3 regions of the Bacillus cereus group sp. BfR-BA-01360 genome follow, and region 1 is predicted to be linked to each of the others. Evidence: riboswitches for the same ligand, from Rfam matches in the RefSeq annotation. Region 1 holds a riboswitch; each other region holds the start of a gene.

Region 1 (7,579 bases):
ATTAACTTTGACCGTACAGGCACAACACGTATTGGTAAATATGTACTAAATCATAGTTTTATGATTCCTGGTCTCATTGCAACCTTTGCTTCTATCGGTATCGGAATGTTACTTATTTCGATTATGTTTTAACAAAAAAGCGCATGACTTATTCTATAAGTCATGCGCTTTTTTTCCATTTAATCAAACGTTTGTTTAAACTAGTACCTTTGTTTTATACAATCCTCCAACTAAACTCTTCTACTCTATACTAGGCTCCAATATATATTGACTTGCCTCTGCTAATAACTTTGGAAAATCATCTGGAAAAAAGTTCCCTAATCCTTCTCTTACAATACATTTGCACTCCACATTATATGTTTTAAATACTTCCATTAACTCCATCGTTTTCTCATGTAAGATGAGAAAACAACTGTTCAATCCCCATCTTTACTTCTTCACTTGATGCACGAATGCTTTCGCACTGTCAAAGGCTGAACTCGCCAAACTAATGGCTGAAATAACCGAAACACCATCTGCTCCTGCTTCTATTACTGAAGAAGCATTTTCGATTGTAATTCCACCGATTCCAACTATCGGTATATTAATACCTTTTTCCCGAAAATAACGTAATCCATTTAATCCTTGAACTGCTTTTGTATCTTTTTTTGTGTTTGTTGGAAAAATAGGGCCTATTCCTAAATAATCCGCACCATTTGCAATGGCAAAATGCGCTTCTTCTATTGTATGAGCAGACACTCCAACAATTTTATCGCCCATTTTTTCACGGACAACTTCAATTCCTTCATCATCTTGTCCAACATGAACACCGTCTGCATCCAGCTTAAGCGCTAAATCCACATCATCATTCACAATAAAAGGAACTCGATACTCCCTACATAGCGCTTGTAACTGTTTGGCAAATTGGACTCTTTTCTCTCCAGTTAGAGCTCCTTCTCCTTTTTCCCGAAATTGAAAAAGGGTAATGCCACCATCTAGTGCTTCTTTCATTACTTGTAATGGACCCTTGTGACAGTTATTGCTCCCCATAATAAAATATACTTGTAATAACTGAGACATCTTTTCTGTTTCAATGCGTGCCATCTCTCTCATCTCCCTAACGAACTTCTTCTGCTTTTCCATATTGTTCAATATCGCTTATGGTAACATTTGCTAATTGATTTAAGAATTCTACTTGGAAACTGCCTGGTCCCTGATCTACTGTTTTACTCGCAGCAATCTCCGCTGCTACTCCATAAAACGTTAATGCAGCAACCGCTGCTTTTACATAATCTTGTTCAACTGCCACAAATGCTCCCATTACTGAAGTTAATAAACAACCTGTTCCTGTCACCTTTGTTAAAATTGGATGACCGTTACGAATTATAACGGTTCGCTTACCATCTGTGACAATATCTTCTTTTCCTGTAATTACCGCGACTGTACCTAGTTTGTTCGCTGCTTTTGTTGCAATTGCTACAGAATCACCATTTCCAGTTCCAGCATCCACACCTTTGATTTCCCATTTTTCATGAATAACATTCGCAATTTCCGCTGCATTTCCGCGGATCATCGCTAACTTTATTTCATTTGGTATATGTCTTGCCACTTCTGTTCGATACAAAGTTGCTCCTGCCCCAACTGGATCAAATAATACTGGGACATGCTGTTGATTCGCTGCTTTTCCAGCAATGAGCATTGCTTCAACTTCATCTGGCCGGAGCGTACCCATATTTAAAACGAGTGCTCCTGCAATGCTAGCCATCTCTGCTACTTCTTCTTTTGCATATGCCATGACTGGTGATGCCCCTAACGCTAGCAAGCCATTTGCTGTAAAGTTCGTTACAACTACATTTGTAATATTATGCACAAGTGGATTCGTTTTTCTTACTTGTTCCACCACTTTAGCAATTTCTGTTATATGCATTGTTTCATCTCCTCCTCGTTTCCGTAATGGGAGATACACAAAAAGACACTTCGCGTATGCAAAGTGCCTGAACATGTGTTTTTTACACTCTCCCTACGCTGGCATTATCCAACAGGTTCTAATGGTCAACGACAGATTAGCCGTACTCTCAGTCTGCATCCGCAAACTCCCATGTGCTTTCTTATTCATCTACTTCAAAGTCTACTCTTATTCTAGTAAAATAACAAGTTCTTTCCTTTCTATATGAAAGGTGAAGTGAAAAGAGAGCATTCGTCTTTATATTGCTTTATACCGAATCAGTATGCATAGAAAAACAGCGATAGGATGCGCTCCTATCGCTGTTTTTCATTTTATTATTTTAAAGCTTTAGATACTTCTTTTACCATTTCTGATACAGACTCAAGCCCGCCACCAGATAGGTACCAGTAGTTTGGATCTAAATAAACTACATTGCCATCTTTCACAGCATTTGTTTTGCTAACAATTTCGTTTTCCACTACTTGTTTTGCAGAAGATTTACCGCCAACAACAGCACCTCTATCTACTACAAATAAGTAACCTGGGTTTTTCTCTAAAATATATTCGAATGAAACTTTGTTACCATGTGTATCAGCTTTAATATTTGGGTCAACAGGAGTTATCCCAAATACATCATGGATAATACCGAAGCGAGATTGTGGCCCATATGCACTTACTTGACCATCATTCGCTAAAATAACTAACCCTTTTTTATCGCTCTTCTTAGCTTTTTCATTTAATGCTGCTACGTCTTTTTCAACTGCTGCAATTTCTTTTTTCGCTTGTTCTTCTTTACCGAAGATTTTTGCTAATGTTTCAACGTTTTCTTTAAATGATTTCATGTAATCTTTTGTATTTAACTCTACATAAATTGTTGGAGCAATTTTTTCAAATTCTTTGTATGAATCAGCTTGTCTTCCAGAAATGATAATTAAATCTGGATTCATTTCGTTAATTTTTTCGAAATCTGGCTCTTTTAAGCCACCAACATTTGTATATTTTTTATCTTTATATTTTGAAAGATACGATGGGATATTTTTCTGTGGTACACCAGCCACATCAACGCCTAATTTATCTAAAGTGTCTAATGAACCAAAGTCAAATACTACAACTTTTTTCGGGTTTGTTTTAACTTTTGTTTCCCCTAACTTATGCTTGATTGTAATTTCTTTCGCTTTACTTTCACTAGCTTCTGTCTTTTTATCAGTAGAAGCATTATTGCTACATGCTACAGCCATGATAGCAAGCATGAAAGTTAATAGTAGCATCGCTAACTTTTTCATTTCAATCACCTCTATAAGTTTTTTTAAATTATTTTAATTGATCGTGCATTTGCACAATCAAAAATAACTTCCTCTTATGAAAAATAAATACAAATATTATTTCCAGCTATTTCTTCAATGTGGATGTCCATATCATAAATCCCCTTTAAGACTGCTGGATTAATAATTTCATTTGTTGGCCCTTCTTTCATGACCTTTCCATCTTTCAAAGCAACAATATGATCAGAATAACAAGAAGCAAAATTAATATCATGAATTACAATTACAACTGTTTTCCCTAGTTCTTCAACTAAGCGTCTCAGTACTTTCATAATTTGTACAGAATGCTTCATATCTAAATTGTTAAGTGGCTCATCTAGCAAAATATATTCCGTATTTTGAGCAATCACCATAGCGATATACGCCCGTTGTCTTTGCCCACCACTTAGTTGGTCTAAATATTTATGCTGAATATCCTCAAGCTCCATATAACGAATTGCTTCCTCAATATGTTTCTCATCTTCCTTGGTCAAGTTTCCTTGTGAATATGGGAATCTACCAAAGCTGACTAGTTCGCGAATCGTGAGACGCAAATTAATGTGATTCGTTTGCTTTAAAATAGAAATTTTTTTTGCAAGCTCATTACTATTCCACTCACTAATTTCTTTATCCTCTATATAAATTTCACCAGCATCTTTTTTTAATAATCTGCTAATCATGGAAAGCACTGTACTTTTTCCTGCCCCATTCGGACCGATGAAAGATGTGATTTTTCCTTTTGCAATTTTAATCGAAACATCTTCAACAACATTTTTGCTTCCATATTGTTTTGATATATTTCTTACTTCTACCATGATTTACTCTCCTTCAATAGAAGATAAATGAAGTATACGCCCCCAACAAAGTTTACAATGACGCTTAAAGTTGTATTAAATTCAAATACTCTTTCAACAATCAATTGTCCACCTACTAGAGCGATAATACTAATAAAGATAGAACCCATAATTAAATATTTGTGTTTATATGTGTACAAGAATTCACGCGCAACGTTTACTACAAGTAATCCTAAAAATGTAATTGGACCAACTAGCGCTGTAGAAATAGAAACTAAAATTGCGATAACAATTAAAAGTTTTTTTACGACTTTGTCATAATCTACGCCTAAGTTAATTGCCTCTTCTCTTCCAAGTGATAATACGTCTAATAGTTTCAACTCTTTATATACGTAAGCAACCACTACTATAATCCCAATAACGGATACTGCAAGTAACTCTGTTTTCACGTTGTTAATACTGGCAAACATTTTTCCTTGCACAATTTGAAACTCATTCGGATCAATAAGCACTTGCATAAAAGAAGACAAACTTTGAAAGAATGTCCCGAATATTAATCCGATTAAGAGTAAGAAATAAATATTATTTCCTTCTCTTTTAAATAAAAATTTATAAAGAAACAGTGAAAAAATCACCATTAAACTAACGGATATAAGAAAGTTCGCATTTGTATTCATCATAGCAAAATGCTGTGACCCAAATAAAAACACAACAAAAGTTTGAATAAACATGTAAAGCGAATCTAACCCAATCACACTCGGTGTTAAAATACGGTTATTACTAATCGTTTGGAAGATCATGGATGAAAACGCAATAGCTCCACCTGTTATGATCATTGCTAACAATTTCTTCGCTCTTCTTGGTAAAGCATAATCTAGTGTGTTCATATTTAAGTTAATGAATAAAAAGATTCCAATGGCTATTACGGATACAACGGCAAGTACTGCCAACATCAACTTATAATTCTTTTGTTTTCTATGTTGCATATGCGTTTCTCCTCATTAATAAATAAAGGAAGATTCCGCTTCCGATCACTCCTACTGTAAGACCAATCGAAATTTCATACGGATAAATTACGACCCTACCAAGTATATCGCAAGCTAGTACAAAAACAGCTCCTAACAAGGCAGTATGAGGTAAACTATTTTTCAAATGATCTCCGCGATAAATTGAAACGATATTTGGAATAATAAGTCCTAAAAATGGAATCATCCCAACAGTTAAAACAACTAATGCAGAGATGAGAGAAACGATAATAAGCCCAATATTTAGCACTCGATTGTAATTCATTCCTAAATTCGCTGCAAAATCTTCCCCCATTCCAGCAACGGTAAAACGATTTGCATATAAAAAGGCGATGATTACAAGCGGAATACTGAAATATAAGATCTCATATCTCCCCTTCATAATCATTGAAAAGTCACCTTGTAGCCACGAATTAATATTTTGAATTAAATCATATTTATAAGCAAAAAATGTTGTAATGGAACTAATAATGTTTCCAAACATAATTCCAACAAGCGGAATAAAAATGGCATCTTTAAATTTAATTCGCTTTAAAATTTGCATAAACAAAAATGTACCAGCTAGCGCAAAAATAAATGCGATAAACATTTTTTCAAGCGGGCTTGCTGTCGTAAATAACATTAAGGAGACTAAAACGCCCAACTTTGCACTATCCATCGTTCCCGCAGTTGTTGGAGATACAAACTTATTTCTGCTCAGTTGCTGCATAATTAAACCACTTATACTTAAACTGACACCAGCAACAATAATACTAATGAGACGTGGTAATCTACTGATAAATACAATTTGCATTTTCTCTTGATTCCAATGCAAAACATCTGTTAGACTCACATCTTTTACACCAATAAAAATAGATGCAACCGATAAAACAATAAGCATGATAAATAAATATCTTTTTTTCATAATGTTTTCATGGTACAGATTATGTTCTGTCGCCATCACTTGATTTCAAACAGATTATAATCCTATCATTTTATCCCCCTCACCTATTTATAGAATGATAGAAATCATAATTCTAGCAAGCGCTTCCATTTCTTGCCGCGAACTATTCGTCATAATCCAACCTTTTTTAGATGTATCAATCGGATTCATCTGACGTTTCGGCAACGTTATGGTAACCTCTTTTTAATGATAATGAATTTCATTTGCGATGTCAACGTATAACTTATAATGCAGTGAAGTTGTAAGCAATCGAAATCCCCCATACTCTACCGATTATCCCCACCAATCAAGCTGCTACGGGCAGCCCTCATCCTTATCTTCCTTGCTTCCCTCCCATTCTTGAAGTGAGAAAATAGCGGGATAAACAGATGAAGCTCTATTCCAAACAGCAAATGATAGTGACTCCAAAGCAGTTTCATAAGGTTTATAAAGAAAATAAGAAATTAAGACAAGAAGTAGAGATTCTTAAAGAAGCTATGTCAATTATAACTACCAAATAGAAGGTGTTCCTTACTGTTCTTCTTGAAAACTGTGGTATATTATACGGTATATAGTTAGTAAAGGAGTTTGAATACATGGCAAAGAGTGTAGTAATTGCTGAGAAACCATCAGTTGCACGGGATATCGCAAAAGTATTAAAGTGTACAAAAAAAGGAAATGGATTTTTAGAAGGGGATAAATATATCGTGACTTGGGCTCTTGGACACTTAGTGACACTTGCAGACCCTGAGGCTTATGATAATAAGTATAAAACATGGAATCTTGAAGATCTTCCTATGCTTCCAGAACGTATGAAATTAGTTGTTATAAAACAAACGGGAAAACAGTTTCATGCTGTGAAACATCAACTTAGTCGAAATGATGTTAATGAGATAATTGTGGCTACTGATGCAGGAAGAGAGGGAGAATTGGTTGCCCGTTGGATTATTGAAAAAGCAAAAGTGAAGAAACCCATTAAACGTTTATGGATTTCTTCTGTAACAGACAAAGCAATTAAAGATGGTTTTCGTAATTTAAAACCAGGTAAAACTTATGATAATTTATACGCCTCAGCCGTTGCTCGTTCTGAAGCTGATTGGTATATCGGCTTAAATGCTACTCGTGCATTAACAACAAAATTCAATGCTCAATTAAACTGTGGGCGTGTGCAAACACCAACTGTAGCTATTATTGCGAGTCGTGAAGATGAAATCAAAAACTTTAAAGCTCAAACATACTACGGTATCGAAGCTCAAACAACGAATAATTTAAAACTAACTTGGCAAGATGCAAAAGGAAATAGTCGTAGTTTTAATAAAGAAAAAATTGATGGTATCGTAAAAAGCTTAGATAAACAAAATGCTACTGTTGTGGAAATTGATAAAAAACAGAAGAAATCATTCTCTCCTGGCCTTTATGATTTAACTGAATTGCAACGTGATGCAAATAAAAAGTTCGGTTACTCTGCAAAAGAAACATTAAACATTATGCAGAAATTGTATGAACAGCATAAAGTGCTAACGTATCCTCGTACGGATTCACGCTACATTTCATCTGATATCGTTGGAACACTTCCAGAGCGTCTAAAAGCATGCGGTGTAGGAGACTATCGC
Region 2 (7,579 bases), on a different contig from region 1:
TGACATTTTTCCCGGTAATATTGACATCGATATCTTTTAGTAATTTAACTTTCCCCGTTGTTTCCGTTTGGTTACCATAGCTAGATGCAGAGATAAAATCAATAGTTACATCGTTTTTAATATGACGAATTAAATCAGCGGCAAAGACGAAAGAACCTTTTAATACAGCAATAATAATGATTTCTTCTCCAGCAAAATCACGCTCAATTTGGCTTGCTAATTCTTTGACTTTTGCCTGTAGTGTTTCTTCGGAGATTAATGTATCTTTTATTTTAATATTCATGAGAAGCCTCCTACGTTATAAAACTTATGAACATTTCGACTGTAAAGGATAGAGAAAGAAAAGTCAAAACATGATGATGAGAAGTGAAAATTCAATATTTTTTAACAAAATCCTCCGTAAAAGGTCTGATGATATGATATAATAGTGGTAAGGAAAACGTTTTCATGAAAGGTGAGAGTCATGAAAAAGAAACAGTACACAAGTGTTACATTTATAAAAGCATTATTTCTAACAATTGTTCTTGGGTTGCTAGCTTATATAATTGATATTCCTGTGCTTCGAGTTTCGTTAATTGGAATGACTTTAATTCTTGGAGCTATTTCTCATGGAATGATGCGTCAATTATATGAAGCGGGATTAAATAATAATAAAAAATAAAGTATAATGTAAGGCCTTCATTTATAAGAGATGGAGGTTTTTTTATCCCGCTATTTTAGGGCAGCCCGATTGGTGAGGGCTCATAATTAGTGGGGGATGAAGAAAACCACTACTGATTAAAGTTTCACTTTATTTCTTACAAAAATGTAAGGTGAATTGTAAGAATAATCGATAGTTGAGTAATATTATTTCGGGTACTATAAAAAGTGTAAGGAAAGAGACAAACCCATTTTAGGTAAATGTAGTTTTAGGCATTCTATGCGAAAAGGAGTAGGAGGGAATGAAGAAACGTTGGACAAACTTTGCTTTTCTATCTACTAGTAATACTATCATACTAGATGGAGAGATGACTCTTTCTCACTTATTTGATCAATCAGATGATGAAACTTCTTCAACATTTACAATGAGATGGTGTAAATGGGGCGAACATTGTAATTTGGAAGAAGGGACCCCTAATCAAGAGCAAAGAATCATCTTTACTAACCCTATTAAAGCATGGATTGTCCAATATCAGAAGTGTAACGTCAAAAATCACTTAAAGAAAACTGAGCCAAGACAATTTTCTTCGGATACTCCTATTCTAGAATTGCATGAAAGTAACAATTAAGTACTGAGACACGAAAAGGCACTGTAGAGAAAATCTACAGTGCCTTTTCCATTCTGTTCATAAAAAAGGTTGTAGAGAATTCTTTCTCTACAACTTAAAGAATAGCGTTTAGGCGCTCTTATTTTTTGAATGAATAGGATAAGCACGAATGCTTTGGAATAAACGTGGTGACGTTGTATATAGAAGCAATAGCAATACTGTACATAATGCAAAAGAAGCAAGCATTATACTACCATTTACAATGAAAGAGTATAGAAAGGCTGATTGTCCTTTTGGTGCGTATTGTCCCCAGAAAATAATTCCCGCAATAAAATGGCAGAAATAGCGTGCAAAACTGCCGATCAATGTTCCCAAGATTATATACAAGAGAACTTTTTTTCCTTGGTTATTTGAAATGGCTTTTTGAATTGAGCGATAAAATAAGCCAGCAAATCCAATAAAAGCAAAAGCAATGAAGTATTCAATAACCGCTTGTATTGGCGTTAAAATATAGGCATCTCCGAAGACAATTTGTAATAACCCCCAAATAAGCCCTCCTAAAAAGGCCATTTTGAATCCCCAGCGATACGCAATAATAAAAATAGGGATCATAGCAAATGAAACAGAACCGCCTGTTGGGATTTTAATTGATAATGGTAAAATGTCGATGATTAAGGCGAAGGCTGCGAGAATTGCAGATTCAATCATCGCTTGTAAATTGGTGTTACGCATGTTGACATTCCCCCTAAATCCAAGTTGCACAAAAAAGAATTATGTACCATAGGGAGATATAAAATACGTAATGAAGAAGAGGAGATGTATTTTAACGTTTGCACAATCCCTACATTAGCATTAACTAACAGGTTCTAAGGGTCGGAACAAATTGTTCCCTCTCAGCCATATAGCTCCCCCTGTGATAACGAAATTCTTTATTTGTTAAATTTATTTTAATCGAAATGGATGAGAAGGGCAAATGAATCTTGTATTGCCACTATTTCAATATAAGTGTACGAAAATGTTAACAAATAGAATAGAAAAGCTATAGTGTATGATTTATACAGTATGCTATAATTTATTGAAAATAATTATCATTATCTTTTAAGGGGGGAGATTATGAGTTTGGTTGATATTCAAATAGGTGAAAAAGTATTAGTGAAAAGTATGCAGGCATTAGATAAATTGTTAAAACGGAGATTAGTTGCATTTGGTCTTTCAGAAGGAAGTGAATTGCGTGTGAAACAAAAGGCGATGTTCAAAGGGCCGTTTACACTAGAGTGCCGCGGACAATTCATTAGTATTCGTCATTGCGATGCGAAAATGATAAAGGTGGAATTAGTGTGAATAAGGTTGCTTTGTTAGGGAATCCAAATACAGGAAAAACATCGTTATTTAATGCATTAACAGGTTCTTATGAATATGTAGGAAACTGGAGCGGGGTAACGGTAGAAAAAAAGATAGGGAAATTGAAAGATAAACAAGGAACATTAATTGATCTACCAGGTGTATATGATTTAAATCCTGTTTCTCGAGATGAGGGAGTCGTTACTCACTTTTTATTAACAGAGGAATTTCATTATATGTTAAATATTGTTGATTCTTCTCAATTTGAGCGCAATATGCATTTAACATTACAGCTTTTGGAATTTGGAAAGCCTATGTCTATTGGTTTAAATATGATTGATGTGGCAAAGCAACGCGGAATTGTGATTGATGTAAAAAGATTATCAGAAATATTGGGAGTAACAGTTGTTCCTGTTGTTGCAAGAAACGGGAAAGGTTGTGATGAATTACTAGCTACTCTTCATGAAAATAATAGGAAAGAAATGAACTCATTTATTCTTTCATATGGTGAACAAGTAGAGACAGCAATAGCAAGTATCATGACACTTTTTATGAAAGAAAATTATGAGCATTTAAGATGGCTAGCGCTTCAATTTTTAAGCAATAATGAAGTGGTGGAACAAGAGGTAATGGGATTATCTATTTATCATGAATTAGTAACAATACGCTCTCAGTTAGAGAAAAAACTGGATTGTACGTTAGAAGAGCATATGTATAACACGCGTGCAACGTATATTGAAAAGTTAAAAACAAGTGTCATTCAACATAAACAGGAAGGGAAAATTCCTTTTTCAGAAAAAATAGATAAGTTGATTGCACATAAAATTTTTGGACTGCCCATCTTTTTAGCAGTCATGTTTTTCATTTTTCAGGTTACGTTTACGTGGATTGGCACACCATTATCGGATATACTTGATGAATTTTTTAGTGGACAGCTTACAGATTGGGTTACAGCTGGGTTGATTCATATAGGAGCTTCTGATTTTATTCAAGCGCTTATTACGGAAGGAATTATTGCTGGCGTTGGTGCTGTATTAGTATTTGTCCCACAAATCTTTGCTTTGTTCTTTTTTATTTCATTATTAGAGGACTCCGGATATATGGCGCGAATCGCAGTTGTGATGGATAGAATTATGGAGTTCTTTGGTTTAAACGGAAAAGCGTTTATTCCAATGATTATCGGTTTTGGTTGTAACGTTCCGGGAATTATGGCAGCAAGAACAATTGAACAAGAAAAAGAACGACTGTTAACGGTCTTCGTAACACCATTTATGTCTTGTTCAGCGCGTCTACCTGTATATGCATTATTTGCAGGAGTTTTCTTTCCTCATAGCCAGGCGACTGTTGTATTTTCTTTATACATCGCCGGTATTATACTTGCATTACTTGTTACGAAAATCATGTCCATGACGATTTTAAAAGAAGAAAAGTCTATTTTTGTTGTGGAATTGCCACCTTATCGCATGCCGCAAGCGAAAACATTATGGCTTAGCACATGGGAAAAAGGAAAAGGCTTTGTCCGTAAAGCGGGTACGTTTATTTTTGGTGGATCGGTTGTGATTTGGTTATTAAATTATGCTGGTCCATCTGGGTTTGGTGTTGATATGGGAGATAGTTTCTTAGCGATGATTGGTGGAGTCGTTGCACCGCTGTTAGCACCGCTCGGTTTTGGAACGTGGCAAGCAGCAGCATCACTGTTAACAGGGTTTTTAGCAAAAGAGGTCGTTGTTTCGACCATGGCAATTATTTATGCAGTAAAAGAAGATGCATTAGGAAATATTATGGGAGCGCACTATACAGCGTTATCAGCATATGCATTTATGTTCTTTCTTTTGTTGTACGTTCCATGCCTTGCAACAGTAGCTGTGATTCGCCGGGAAACAGGTTCGATAAAATGGACGATTTTCTCTGTTGTGTATCCACTTATTGTTGCTTATGTATTAACATTTGTCATATATCAAGTTGGGGCGTTACTCGGATTCTAGAAGGAGATGTATAATAATGATAGTCAATATTGTTATTGGTGCTGTCATTTTTGGTTATGCAGGATATACGTTATTTCGTTTTGTAAAGAGAAGTAAAAAAGGAAAATGTGCGGCATGTTCTTTAAATCAATCTTGTCAGTCGAAAACTTGTAGTCCGAATAGGAATCATACTGTGAATAAATAAAAAGCTTTGCGAAATTTGCAAAGCTTTTTTTATGTATCATTTCATTTTAACAAGCTACGCCGCGTCTACTCCATTTCTTCCTGAAAACTCTTTGCTAAGGTCTTTATCAAATTTCAGCACACCTACAGTTTTTTCTTCTCCTTTTACGGTGTCATATGCAGCATTCTCTACAATTGTAAACATATCTGCATAGCTACGGTTATTACCAATACTTGTGTTGCCTTCATATTTTTGTTTGATTCATTACAAGTACTTTCTTTCCGTCTAATGTTACAAGTTTCATTTTATATGAACGATTGATTTTTCTTGCAGTAACATGACAAATATGTAATGGAGTAACAAAAAGAAGGAGTGGGAAATTCGAACATAGGGAATTGTATACACATATTGTAATCAGAATGTAAGATTATTCTTTTTATATTTGAAAAATAAGATGTAAGGGCATGTTGGGTTTGATATAATGTACACAAGGTTATAAAAATGAATATTTTTACTGTGAAGGGAGATTTTTTAAGGCTTCTAAGTAGGGGATTTGAAATTAGATGTAAATATATAGGAGGAATTGAAATGTCTTTATTTAAGCGATTAAGGGATCTAACGATGTCAAATGTGTACGCACTCATTGAAAAAGCGGAAGATCCAGTTAAGATGACGGATCAATATTTACGTGATATGCAAGAGGATGTACAAGAAGCTGAGAAGAGTGTAGCAGCTCAAATTGCGCTTGAGAAAAAGTTTAAATTATTATTTGAAGAGCAAGAAGCACTTGTTAAAAAACGTGAAGAACAAGCGCATATGGCTGTTCAAGCAAACAATATTGATCTTGCGCGTCGCGCTTTAGAAGAGAAGCAAAGTGCAGAGCAAAAAATGAATGAATATAAAGCAAGTTATGAACAAAATAAAGCGGCTGCGGATAACCTTCGTGCTAAATTAGAAGAAATGCGCAAGCAATTAACAGAATTGAAAAATAAACGTGAAACGCTTGTTGCGCGTGTAAATGCAGCCAAAGCACAAAAAAGTATCAATCAAGCAATGTCTGGATTCGATGCTAATACTGCAAAAGCGGGGCTTAGCCGCATGGAAGAAAAAGCTCTTCAATTAGAAGCAGAAGCAGAGGCAAGCGGTGAAATTTATAAAAAAGAAAAGTCGTTAGATGAGGAATTTGCAGCTTTAAATAAAAACTCAGCTGTAGAGGACGAATTAGCGCGTATTATGAAGCAGTACGAGAAGTAATATAGAAGAAAAATCTTTCTTTTTTAGGAGAAAGAGTGTTTAGCTGTATATAGACGCAGCATTTTATGCTGTAAAAAAGTAATTTACTTTATTTGTATTTCGATACAGGGAATGAACATAGATATAAAGATAAAAGAACCGACATGACATGAAAAGTAATCATGTCGGTTTTCTTATTATGTTCTTAGAGGAGGTTTTTGTATGACGTGGATGAATGTGTTAGCGATGTTTGTCTGGACAGGAGCAAGCGCTATTCTTTTATTTACACTGATGTGGATTGATTCTATTTTTACAAAATATAATGATGTAGCAGAAATGAAAAAAGGAAATATAGCTGTGACAACACGATTTATTATGAAATTATTTGCACAAGGATATATTTTGTCGCAATCGATTACAAAATCAAATGATTTATGGCAAGCACTTTTAGCCTCAGTTGTATCATTTGTCATTTTATTAGTTGTAGAGATGTTGATTGAATTGATCTTAAGAAAAATAATGGGATTAGATTTAGAAGAAGGAACAAAGCAAGGGCATGTTTCGCACGCTTTATTAGCGGGCTCATTACATATTGTTGGAGCACTTATTTTAGCAGCTTGTCTATAACAGAAAGAGGAGGGATAAAGCATGAGTTTATTTAAGCGAATTAAAAATATAATAAAAAGTCCAGAACCTGCTAAACCAGAACGATCGTTATTAACGTTAGCTCCTGGAGATATGATTGAAGTTTCATTAATAATGTATGAATTAATTGGAAAAACAAGCATGCATTCTCGTAATGAAATTGTATTAACGTTGCAGGATGGGAAAACGATTCGTTATTTAAAAATTGAAAATCGTGAAAGTACGTATTATAAATTATATACACCGATTGACGGGCGTTTAGATTCGATAGATGAGATTCCAACAACAATTGAAATGGATGGTATCGATTATCATCTAGAAGAGCACTATAGTGGACGTGCTGTTGTCATGGGAAAAACACCGTTTGCTGTTTCAGATGAGCAATATGTATGGGAATTTCAATCCGATAATCGAAAATTACTTCGTATTGAATGGCAAGATGGACGCACAATGATGTATGAGGGAGAAGCAATTCTTTCTGCGGATGTACAAATTATAAGGGCAACATAAGGAGGCGATAATCATGTCAAACCGATTGTTTACCATGATTAAATCGCTCGGTATTGCTACTTTTGTAATTATTGGAATACTTATAGTTGCTGGCTACATATTATTGGGAGAGGGAAATGAACAGTCCATTCAAGACCGCTACCCATTAGAATCAGTTGCAAAAGATGGTAAGCAAGAATCATATGTATATAGGGCTGCAAACAAAACAGTTCCTCAGGTTGCAAAGGAATTGGTAGATGAAAAAGAGCCAAAGCAAGTGTCAAAAGAAGACGAAAATCAAATGTTTCTTGTGTATTCTGATGAGATTTATAACCTTCAAAAAGATAAAGAAAAACCATCGGATACACTGATTGAAATTAGCAATAAAGAATTTGTTCGCCAAAATTATCAACCATCTTTTTTACAAGGGTATATTGTCGGAAGTATTTTAAATGATATATTTGGTTCGTATAAAT
Region 3 (7,579 bases), on a different contig from region 1:
CTCCCCATAGCGCAAGTAATCCAAACGTAATTCCATATGTACGGAAGCAAAGAATGGCTGGAAGTAAAGCGATACATGCAGCAATTTTCGCGTTTGCTAGTAACGAGCTCATTGTTACGTATTGATCCCAAATTCCCATTAAGAATGTAATAAATATAGTATAAGCTAGCCAACTACAAACACGAGAACTCGTTTGTTTTGTATAATAACTACCAAAACTCGTAAAAAACAATAATCCACCTAGAATGAGTGATAATGGTAGCGGGATTTGTTTCATAATCCCCGCAACCGGGAACAAACCGCTAAGCAGCATTAACAATACATCAAGCTTCTTCACAATGTTCCACCCCTTTCAAAACTTCTTTCCTTTCTATTTTGCAAAGGAAATGTTGTTATTTTATCAGACCATGCCATATAAAAGCATGTTTCATGTTTTCATAACTATTATTCCTAAAAGACATCTTAATCCTGCTTGCATGAAAAGTAAATACAAAAAACAAAATTAGAATTGACAATCGCTCCCTACACTTTTATGAAGAAATGACAAATCCTTGTTTTTGAGACAAATGGGATTTGTCATATGTTTAGAAGTATTATTCGTTATTTTTTAATGATTTTGTTACTTCTGAATACGAAGGGGGTTCTGGATCATCCTTCTTTATTTTTAATCCAATAGATCCCCTTATGATAGCAAATAGAAAAACACCTTGCCACGAAATCGTAATAGACTCCATAAAATAATCAATTGTCATAATGAGAATATATGTTTTTCCTGCATCGAATAGAAACGGAATCCATCCTTTGCTTGTTTGAATCAAATCAAGAGATTTCAAAGCTTTTGGTATATTGTCCACAATGAGTGAAAGTGGAAGATTAGTGAATATATACACGATAAAGAACATAATGAGAGCCTAATTCGATTCATATTGTAGCCCTACTATTTGTAATAACACCAATTCAAGCCATGTAAAACTCAGTAAAAGAATCGCTATGATCCATGTACAGATTACAATCGTCTTTCATTTCTTCATAATTTCTCACCACCTATCCTTATTCATTCTCTATCAGCCAATCTGTATCCAATTCATCACTTGATTGCCATAAGTCAATATCTGTTATATACTTTTTTATTAGTTTTACCATTTGCATCGGAAATGGTATAAACGGACGCTCCCCAGGTATGATGCTCATTTTGCACATATAAGTGATTATTTTAGCAATCTGATCTCGTTCCTCTTGCTTCGCTCCGAGTACTACAATTTCTAATATGCGCTGTTCCTTCCATCCCGTATCGTTTAGAGGATAGATATTTACACTATAATACAGTCCGCTTTGGTCCACATATAACTCTGTTTCATCGCACTCCTTTTCTAACGGCATTATATAGTTCGGAACATCATACTGATTGTTAATACGAATGGCTGTTACATTAGAAAGTGATTGGAATTCCTCACTGATATAAGGTAGATCATGTAAGTCCATGTGTTCATTTTGCAAACTTTCAATCCAGTACTCTCTCATACTTGCGTCTATAAGAAAATACACTTGCTTATTTTCCTTTTTAGCTTCTTCTGCGATTGCTGTTAATTCTTCCGTTATATATTTTTTAAATTGAATTCCTATATCATTTCGCTTTGACGGTTGCGGTAAGAACGTTTCGTGTGCACTTACGTTTAAGAGGATAGATGTAAAGTCTCGCCACTCATGACTCCCATATAATTTATATACAATTTCTCCCTCGTTTATTTTGGATAGAATAGGTACAAATTGATTGTTATAGATTTCTTCTATTGATAAACTAACATATGTATGTGATGGATGCATACTCTCCCAGCTTCGTTTACGAAATCCTATCTTTTCTAATAAACTAAAAATGGCTCTTACTATATGTTCCTTCTTTATCTCCTCTCCGTCTAATCGTTCGATAAATTGTGAAATGCGATTTGTCCTTGCAAATGCTTCTCGAATCACTTGTTTCGGATCGATTTTTTCACGACCATCACACTTTTCGACTTCTATTAAAGACAACGATGTTTGAAATGATTGGATTGGTATAGAAGATATTGCTCGGATCACACTTTGGATACGATCTTCTTTATACTTATGACAATAATCCATTCGATATGGGTGCTGTTTAATAATTTTGGGATTATACGTTACGATGTTTAGTATAATTTGCGGTTTAGAATTTAATATATAAGAATGGTTTGCCCTCTTCTCTAAAATTAGTCCTTCTTCAAATAATATTCTTTCTATTTCTGTAAGTCTTTGAGAAGACCATAGTTCTAGTGTGATTTCTTTCATTTCTTCTCTTATATAAAGTGGAAATAACTCATCATTTTGATTTATAGTTATATTTTTACATAGCGGAATATATGTACAATGAGGAAATCGCTGATGAAATGCTTGTAAGAGTACTTCTTTCTCTCTTCTACTGATCCCACGTTTTATTTTCGTACCGGGAACTTTAAAAATATTTTCATCATATATAACAAGTGCTCGTATCCTTTTCCCTTTTATATATTTTTTTGGACTTTGCATAATCTTAACTAAATCTAACTGTTTCTTAAGCATAAAAACATTCTGTAATTCCCGATAAGCTTTGGACCAATTCACTCCAAATCGCGCGTCTTCTATTTTGAGTGTAACAAACTTATCCTTTTCATTATGGCAGTTAGAGACTAGTACAGTTCCTTTTCTTTTTTTCATAATCATATAATTTGCATATTGATTTGCTGTTTGATAAAAACGCCTTTTACCAATAGAAACTTTAAGTAGAAACATATTTTCAATTCCACGAGTGATAAGCTCAAACCGATATATATAAGAAAAATATTCTTTTGTCTTTTTATCCTGAATAGGCTCAGACATCGCTTCACATCTATTTTGCTCTCGAAGCGGGTAAAAAGGAACTTCTTCATATTGCTTATTTCCTATAGATAGATGCAGCGCGCGTTCACAAAACAAATGTGAAATTAATGCTGGTACCCATATATAAAATGTTTTTTTATCATGTAGTAACGACAACTTTGAAATCGCACTAGGTTGCCATTCTAATAAAACTTCTCCAGGCATTTCGGTCGGTTTCCAGTTATGAATATACGCATACCATTGACGACAAATATATTCTAACTGTTCAGAGCTAAGAGGTTTTAAACATATAATCCATAGGCTATCTTCTGCTAACTTATATGGGTCGTGCTCAATGAATAAAATATCCGAAAACATAATATACAATCTTTTATTTAAAAGTTTAAATTTTTTTATTAATTCGTATGGTCTATTGTGCTCTAATAACAAACTTGACCAATGTTTTGGCCACTGCACATAAAATACTGTTTGCTCAAAAAGTGGATCTATTACATCTTTAAAGGCTAACAACTGTATCGTTTCCATAAAGTAAATACTTCCTCTCTTTTTTCGTTATTTTACATAAAATCCAAAATCAATAGACTGTTAAACTTTGAAACAAAATACAGATTCCACCCCCCTTTTTACTTTTATTATACCATCATTAAAATCCATTTTTTGTTAAAAAACAGTAAAAAAAGGAGGAGGGTTCTACCTCCTCTTTATCTTTCCTATTTCTCTTTTAATTATATAATTTTTTCATAATATATTATGAAAAATGACGAAATAAAATGAATATCTACCGGGTTGCTATTTTTTCTTCAACAGGCCATTTCTCTAACGTATAAGCCATCTCCCAGAACGAATATTCATATTGACTACTAATGATAAAATGCTGTTTCATACGTTTACGATCCGACTCTGTTACTGTTTCCGTAATTTGATCTAATCGCATAATTTGTTCTTCTACTAATGTGCGGAACCAATCCGAACCATATGCTGAAATCCATGCTTGGTAAATCGGTTCTTCTGGCTTACACTCTTTAAGACGCTCGCCAATTTCATAATATAGCCAATAACACGGTAAAATGGCTGCAATAATATCACCTAAATGCCCTTCATAAGCAGCGCGATACATATGGGATGTATATGCATAAGCTGTCGGTGCTGGAATAAAGGATGCTTTTTCTTCTTCAGTGATTCCTAATTTTTCCGCAAAATTTTCATGCAATGACAATTCTGCTTCATATGTATTTTGTGCATGATGTGCCATGCGAGCTGTCGTTTTCAATTCGATCGCCTTCGCTGCCCCTAATGTTTGTACTCTAGCGAAGTGACTCAAATAGTAGGAATCTTGTAAAACGTAGTAACGAAAGCTAGCTAAATCTAGTGTTCCCTCACCTAGTTCTTTAATAAATGGATGCTCAAAACTCGCTTGCCAAATCGGAGCAACTTCTTGACGTAATAACTGTGAAAATGACATTTATATCCCTCCTCATATATGCTACACTCAGCTAACATCTAACGAAAAAATAGACATGTACAAAATAAAAGCCACTTCCTTAGTAGGTAAAGAAAGTGGCTTTTATTTTGTCATTTCCACTTCCCTACGCTGGTACGAACCAGATCAGGTACTAAGGGTCTCAAAGATAAACTTTAATCTCAGCCAATATCGGCACCCCTAGTGGATAGATGAGAACTATATAGTTTTGATAGTTATCATAACATAATTTAGAGAATTGTCAATTATCCAAACTTATATAGTATATTGATATAAAAAACATCATTACTGTGCGGCTAACCCAACAGGCGAGAATAATACATAGGCACCTAGCATGAATATAATAAGGAAGATTGAAAATACCTTTGCATATTTCCATGGCTTTAAATCAACTTTATTAGCATCGAAAAGTTCAAAGTCTGTTTCTCTTGGTTTTAATTTTCCAATCACTAGCATCACAATTACACATGCTGGGAATAGTACACTAAGAATATATAAGAAATTAATAGATCCTAAAAACACTTTTGAGAGCGCATACAAAATAATATGAAAGACTAAAGCAATTTTCGGAGCACTTGCAGGTACTTTTTTACTAAAAAATCCTACGACAACAGCGGCGATAATTGGTACATTGTAAAAACCAAACATTTCTTGTAAGTAGTTATATAATCCAGAAGGTGCATATAAAATAAATGGTGATACGATAACCGCAATGAGACCGAGTGTAATCGCAAAAATACGTCCTACTTTCACCAACTCTTTTTCGCTTGCTTCTTTCTTGAAAATGGGTTTATAAAAATCCAGTGTGAATAAAGTGATCGAACTATTTAATGCACCGTTAAATGAACTTAAAATAGCACCGAACAATACAGCGGCAAAAAAGCCTGATAATGCGATAGGCAAAATCTTAATTACTAACATCGGATAAGCCATATCAGCATTTTTTAATTGATCGCCAAATAAATGGAAGGCAATGATTCCTGGCAGCACTAAATACAATGCTCCAAATACTTTAAATAATCCTGCCAACAATACTCCTTTTTGTCCTTCTGCTAAATTTTTTGCCCCGAGTGCACGTTGGACAATAGCTTGATTGGTACACCAATAAAATAAGTTATTAAACAATAAGCCCATGAAAATTGTTGTCCAAGGTACAGAATCTTGCGAATCTCCAATTGCATTCAATTTTTCTGGATGAGAATGTAATAAAAGATTTACACCATCCATAATACTCCCTTTTCCAAGTGCAAGAAGACCAAGAATTGGAATTAAGCATCCTCCAATAATTAAACCAATTCCATTTAGCGTATCTGAAATCGCACATGCACGTAGGCCGCCAAATACAACATAGGCAATACCAGTCATACCAATGATAAGCGCAATCACCATAATTGTTGTGAAATTACTAAGCCCAAATAGTTGTGAAATATTAAAGATGCTATCAAGTACTAACGCACCGGAATACAATACAGTTGGTAAATAAGCGATGGCATAGCCTAATAAAAATAGAATGGAAATAATTTGTCTTGTTCGTAAATCGTAGCGTTGCTCTAGGAAGTCAGGAATTGTTGTAATTCCACTTTTTAAGTAACGAGGTAAAAAGACAAATGCCATAAAAATGAGCGCTAAAGGAGCGGTTACCTCCCAAGCCATAACGACCATTGAAGTTGCATAGCTTTGTCCATTTAGCCCTACCATTTGTTCTGTCGATAAGTTTGTTAATACAAGTGATCCTGCGATAACGATACCAGTCAAACTTCTACCACCTAAAAAATAACCATCTGAACTATCTAAATTAATATGCCTCGTCTTATACCAAGAAAACCAGGCAATGAAAATCGTATATACTAAAAATGTAATGACTGTTACAAATGCCATGGAGCAATAAACCCCTTTCAAATGATATCTATTTCTCTAAAAGGGGGTAGGGCGCCCTCTTCTTCTTTATTTTGTATTATAGAAGCTCTCTACCTACCCCATCTTATAATCTAGAAGTATATTACGAATGAATTTTATTTGACCGAAAGTTCCGAACATTAATAAGTTCACCTGTTTCAAATGATTCTTTACATGCATATCCGATCACTGTTGATTTTACTCCGTCTTGTACAGTAATGGCTGGCTTACGTTTTTCGATAATACATTGAATAAACTCTTCTACTTCACTTAAATATGCTTGTTCAAAACGCTCTAAAAATCCCTCTGAACACTCGCGAACTGCACCTGTTTGATCAAAAACAGTCACGGCATTTTTTTCTGGAACTGTACCAACGCGAAGCGATCCTTTTGTACCGATAATTTCTGTTTCAATATGATAACCATGTATGCAGTTTCGCCCTGCGACAAAAATACCCATTGTATCATTTTCAAATTTTATGAGTGCCGCTCCAGTATCTGCATCGTTAAATTCCTTAAATTCAGGACAAGCAAATGCTCCTCCAATTGCCCATACTTGTTTTGCCTCTGATTCTAAATACCACCTTGCTAAATCTAAATCATGAATGGCCATATCTAAAAATAAGCCCCCGCTATAATTGCTCTTTGCGAATTTCACAAAACTACCAAGAGCTTTTGTCGGATCTATACCATAGCACCGCACTAAAACTGGCTTACCGATTACGCCTTCTTCAATTTTTCTTTTTGCATACATATAAGATTTATCAAAGCGTCTCATAAATCCAAGCATAAATACTTGATCGGGATGCCTTTGTACTACTTTTTCTACATGAAGAGCCTCTTCTAAATATAGTCCCAGTGGTTTTTCGCTAAAAACATGAAACCCTGCTTCTAATGCTTTTTCAATCTGTTCGCAATGAAACCCAGATGGCGAAGCAATAAAGATTGCATCTAATTCTTCATTTCGCAGCATTTCATCATAATCTGTATAACCGTATGGTATGCCCCATTCTTTCTGCGCTTGTTTTACTTCCTCTTCAATTACACTACATACTGCTGTTAACTCACAGTTGCGAATATGAAATGCAAGATTCTCTGCATGTTTTTTCCCAAGTCTCCCTAACCCAACAATACCAACCTTTACACGTTTCATGAAAAACACCTACCTATTTTGTTTTTTTAAATTACAAATTTCATTTATGTATGTTCGCGCCTTTACTGCATATTCAAAGGGATTTGCTTTTGCTGGATCTTGTTCTGCCTCTACTAATAGCCATCCTGTATAATGCTTTTTAGCTAATTTCTTAAATATCGGTTCAAAGTTAATACTGC

What was found. A riboswitch is a leader RNA that binds a small molecule or an ion and turns the genes downstream of it on or off. The one in region 1 is predicted to bind thiamine pyrophosphate.
Region 2: another riboswitch for thiamine pyrophosphate. It lies ahead of thiT (energy-coupled thiamine transporter ThiT); the one in region 1 lies ahead of thiM (hydroxyethylthiazole kinase).
Region 3: another riboswitch for thiamine pyrophosphate. It lies ahead of tenA (thiaminase II); the one in region 1 lies ahead of thiM (hydroxyethylthiazole kinase).

The regions. Positions count from the first base shown of each region.
Region 1 is NZ_JAKUFV010000011.1:16,906-24,484, reverse strand. Features, by position in the region: gene MR056_RS12010 (anaerobic C4-dicarboxylate transporter family protein) at 1-132, shown strand, start outside; gene MR056_RS12005 (hypothetical protein) at 241-384, opposite strand; gene thiE (thiamine phosphate synthase) at 430-1,083, opposite strand; gene thiM (hydroxyethylthiazole kinase) at 1,097-1,906, opposite strand; TPP riboswitch at 1,980-2,089, opposite strand; gene MR056_RS11990 (siderophore ABC transporter substrate-binding protein) at 2,260-3,207, opposite strand; gene MR056_RS11985 (iron ABC transporter ATP-binding protein) at 3,282-4,040, opposite strand; gene MR056_RS11980 (iron chelate uptake ABC transporter family permease subunit) at 4,034-5,005, opposite strand; gene MR056_RS11975 (ABC transporter permease) at 4,995-5,948, opposite strand; gene MR056_RS11970 (DNA topoisomerase III) at 6,563-7,579, shown strand, end outside.
Region 2 is NZ_JAKUFV010000009.1:32,678-40,256, forward strand. Features, by position in the region: gene hpt (hypoxanthine phosphoribosyltransferase) at 1-283, opposite strand, end outside; gene MR056_RS10585 (hypothetical protein) at 464-661, shown strand; gene MR056_RS10590 (hypothetical protein) at 942-1,268, shown strand; gene thiT (energy-coupled thiamine transporter ThiT) at 1,377-1,979, opposite strand; TPP riboswitch at 2,068-2,169, opposite strand; gene MR056_RS10600 (FeoA family protein) at 2,361-2,588, shown strand; gene feoB (ferrous iron transport protein B) at 2,585-4,573, shown strand; gene MR056_RS10610 (FeoB-associated Cys-rich membrane protein) at 4,590-4,757, shown strand; partial or broken gene MR056_RS10615 (lipoprotein BA_5634 family protein) at 4,812-4,994, opposite strand; gene MR056_RS10620 (PspA/IM30 family protein) at 5,325-5,990, shown strand; gene MR056_RS10625 (DUF350 domain-containing protein) at 6,192-6,596, shown strand; gene MR056_RS10630 (DUF4178 domain-containing protein) at 6,618-7,124, shown strand; gene MR056_RS10635 (DUF4247 domain-containing protein) at 7,138-7,579, shown strand, end outside.
Region 3 is NZ_JAKUFV010000002.1:290,266-297,844, forward strand. Features, by position in the region: gene MR056_RS03290 (DUF3959 family protein) at 1-337, opposite strand, end outside; gene MR056_RS03295 (hypothetical protein) at 594-818, opposite strand; gene MR056_RS03300 (pPIWI_RE module domain-containing protein) at 1,051-3,396, opposite strand; gene tenA (thiaminase II) at 3,650-4,333, opposite strand; TPP riboswitch at 4,438-4,543, opposite strand; gene MR056_RS03310 (solute:sodium symporter family transporter) at 4,637-6,229, opposite strand; gene iolG (inositol 2-dehydrogenase) at 6,351-7,400, opposite strand; gene iolE (myo-inosose-2 dehydratase) at 7,410-7,579, opposite strand, start outside.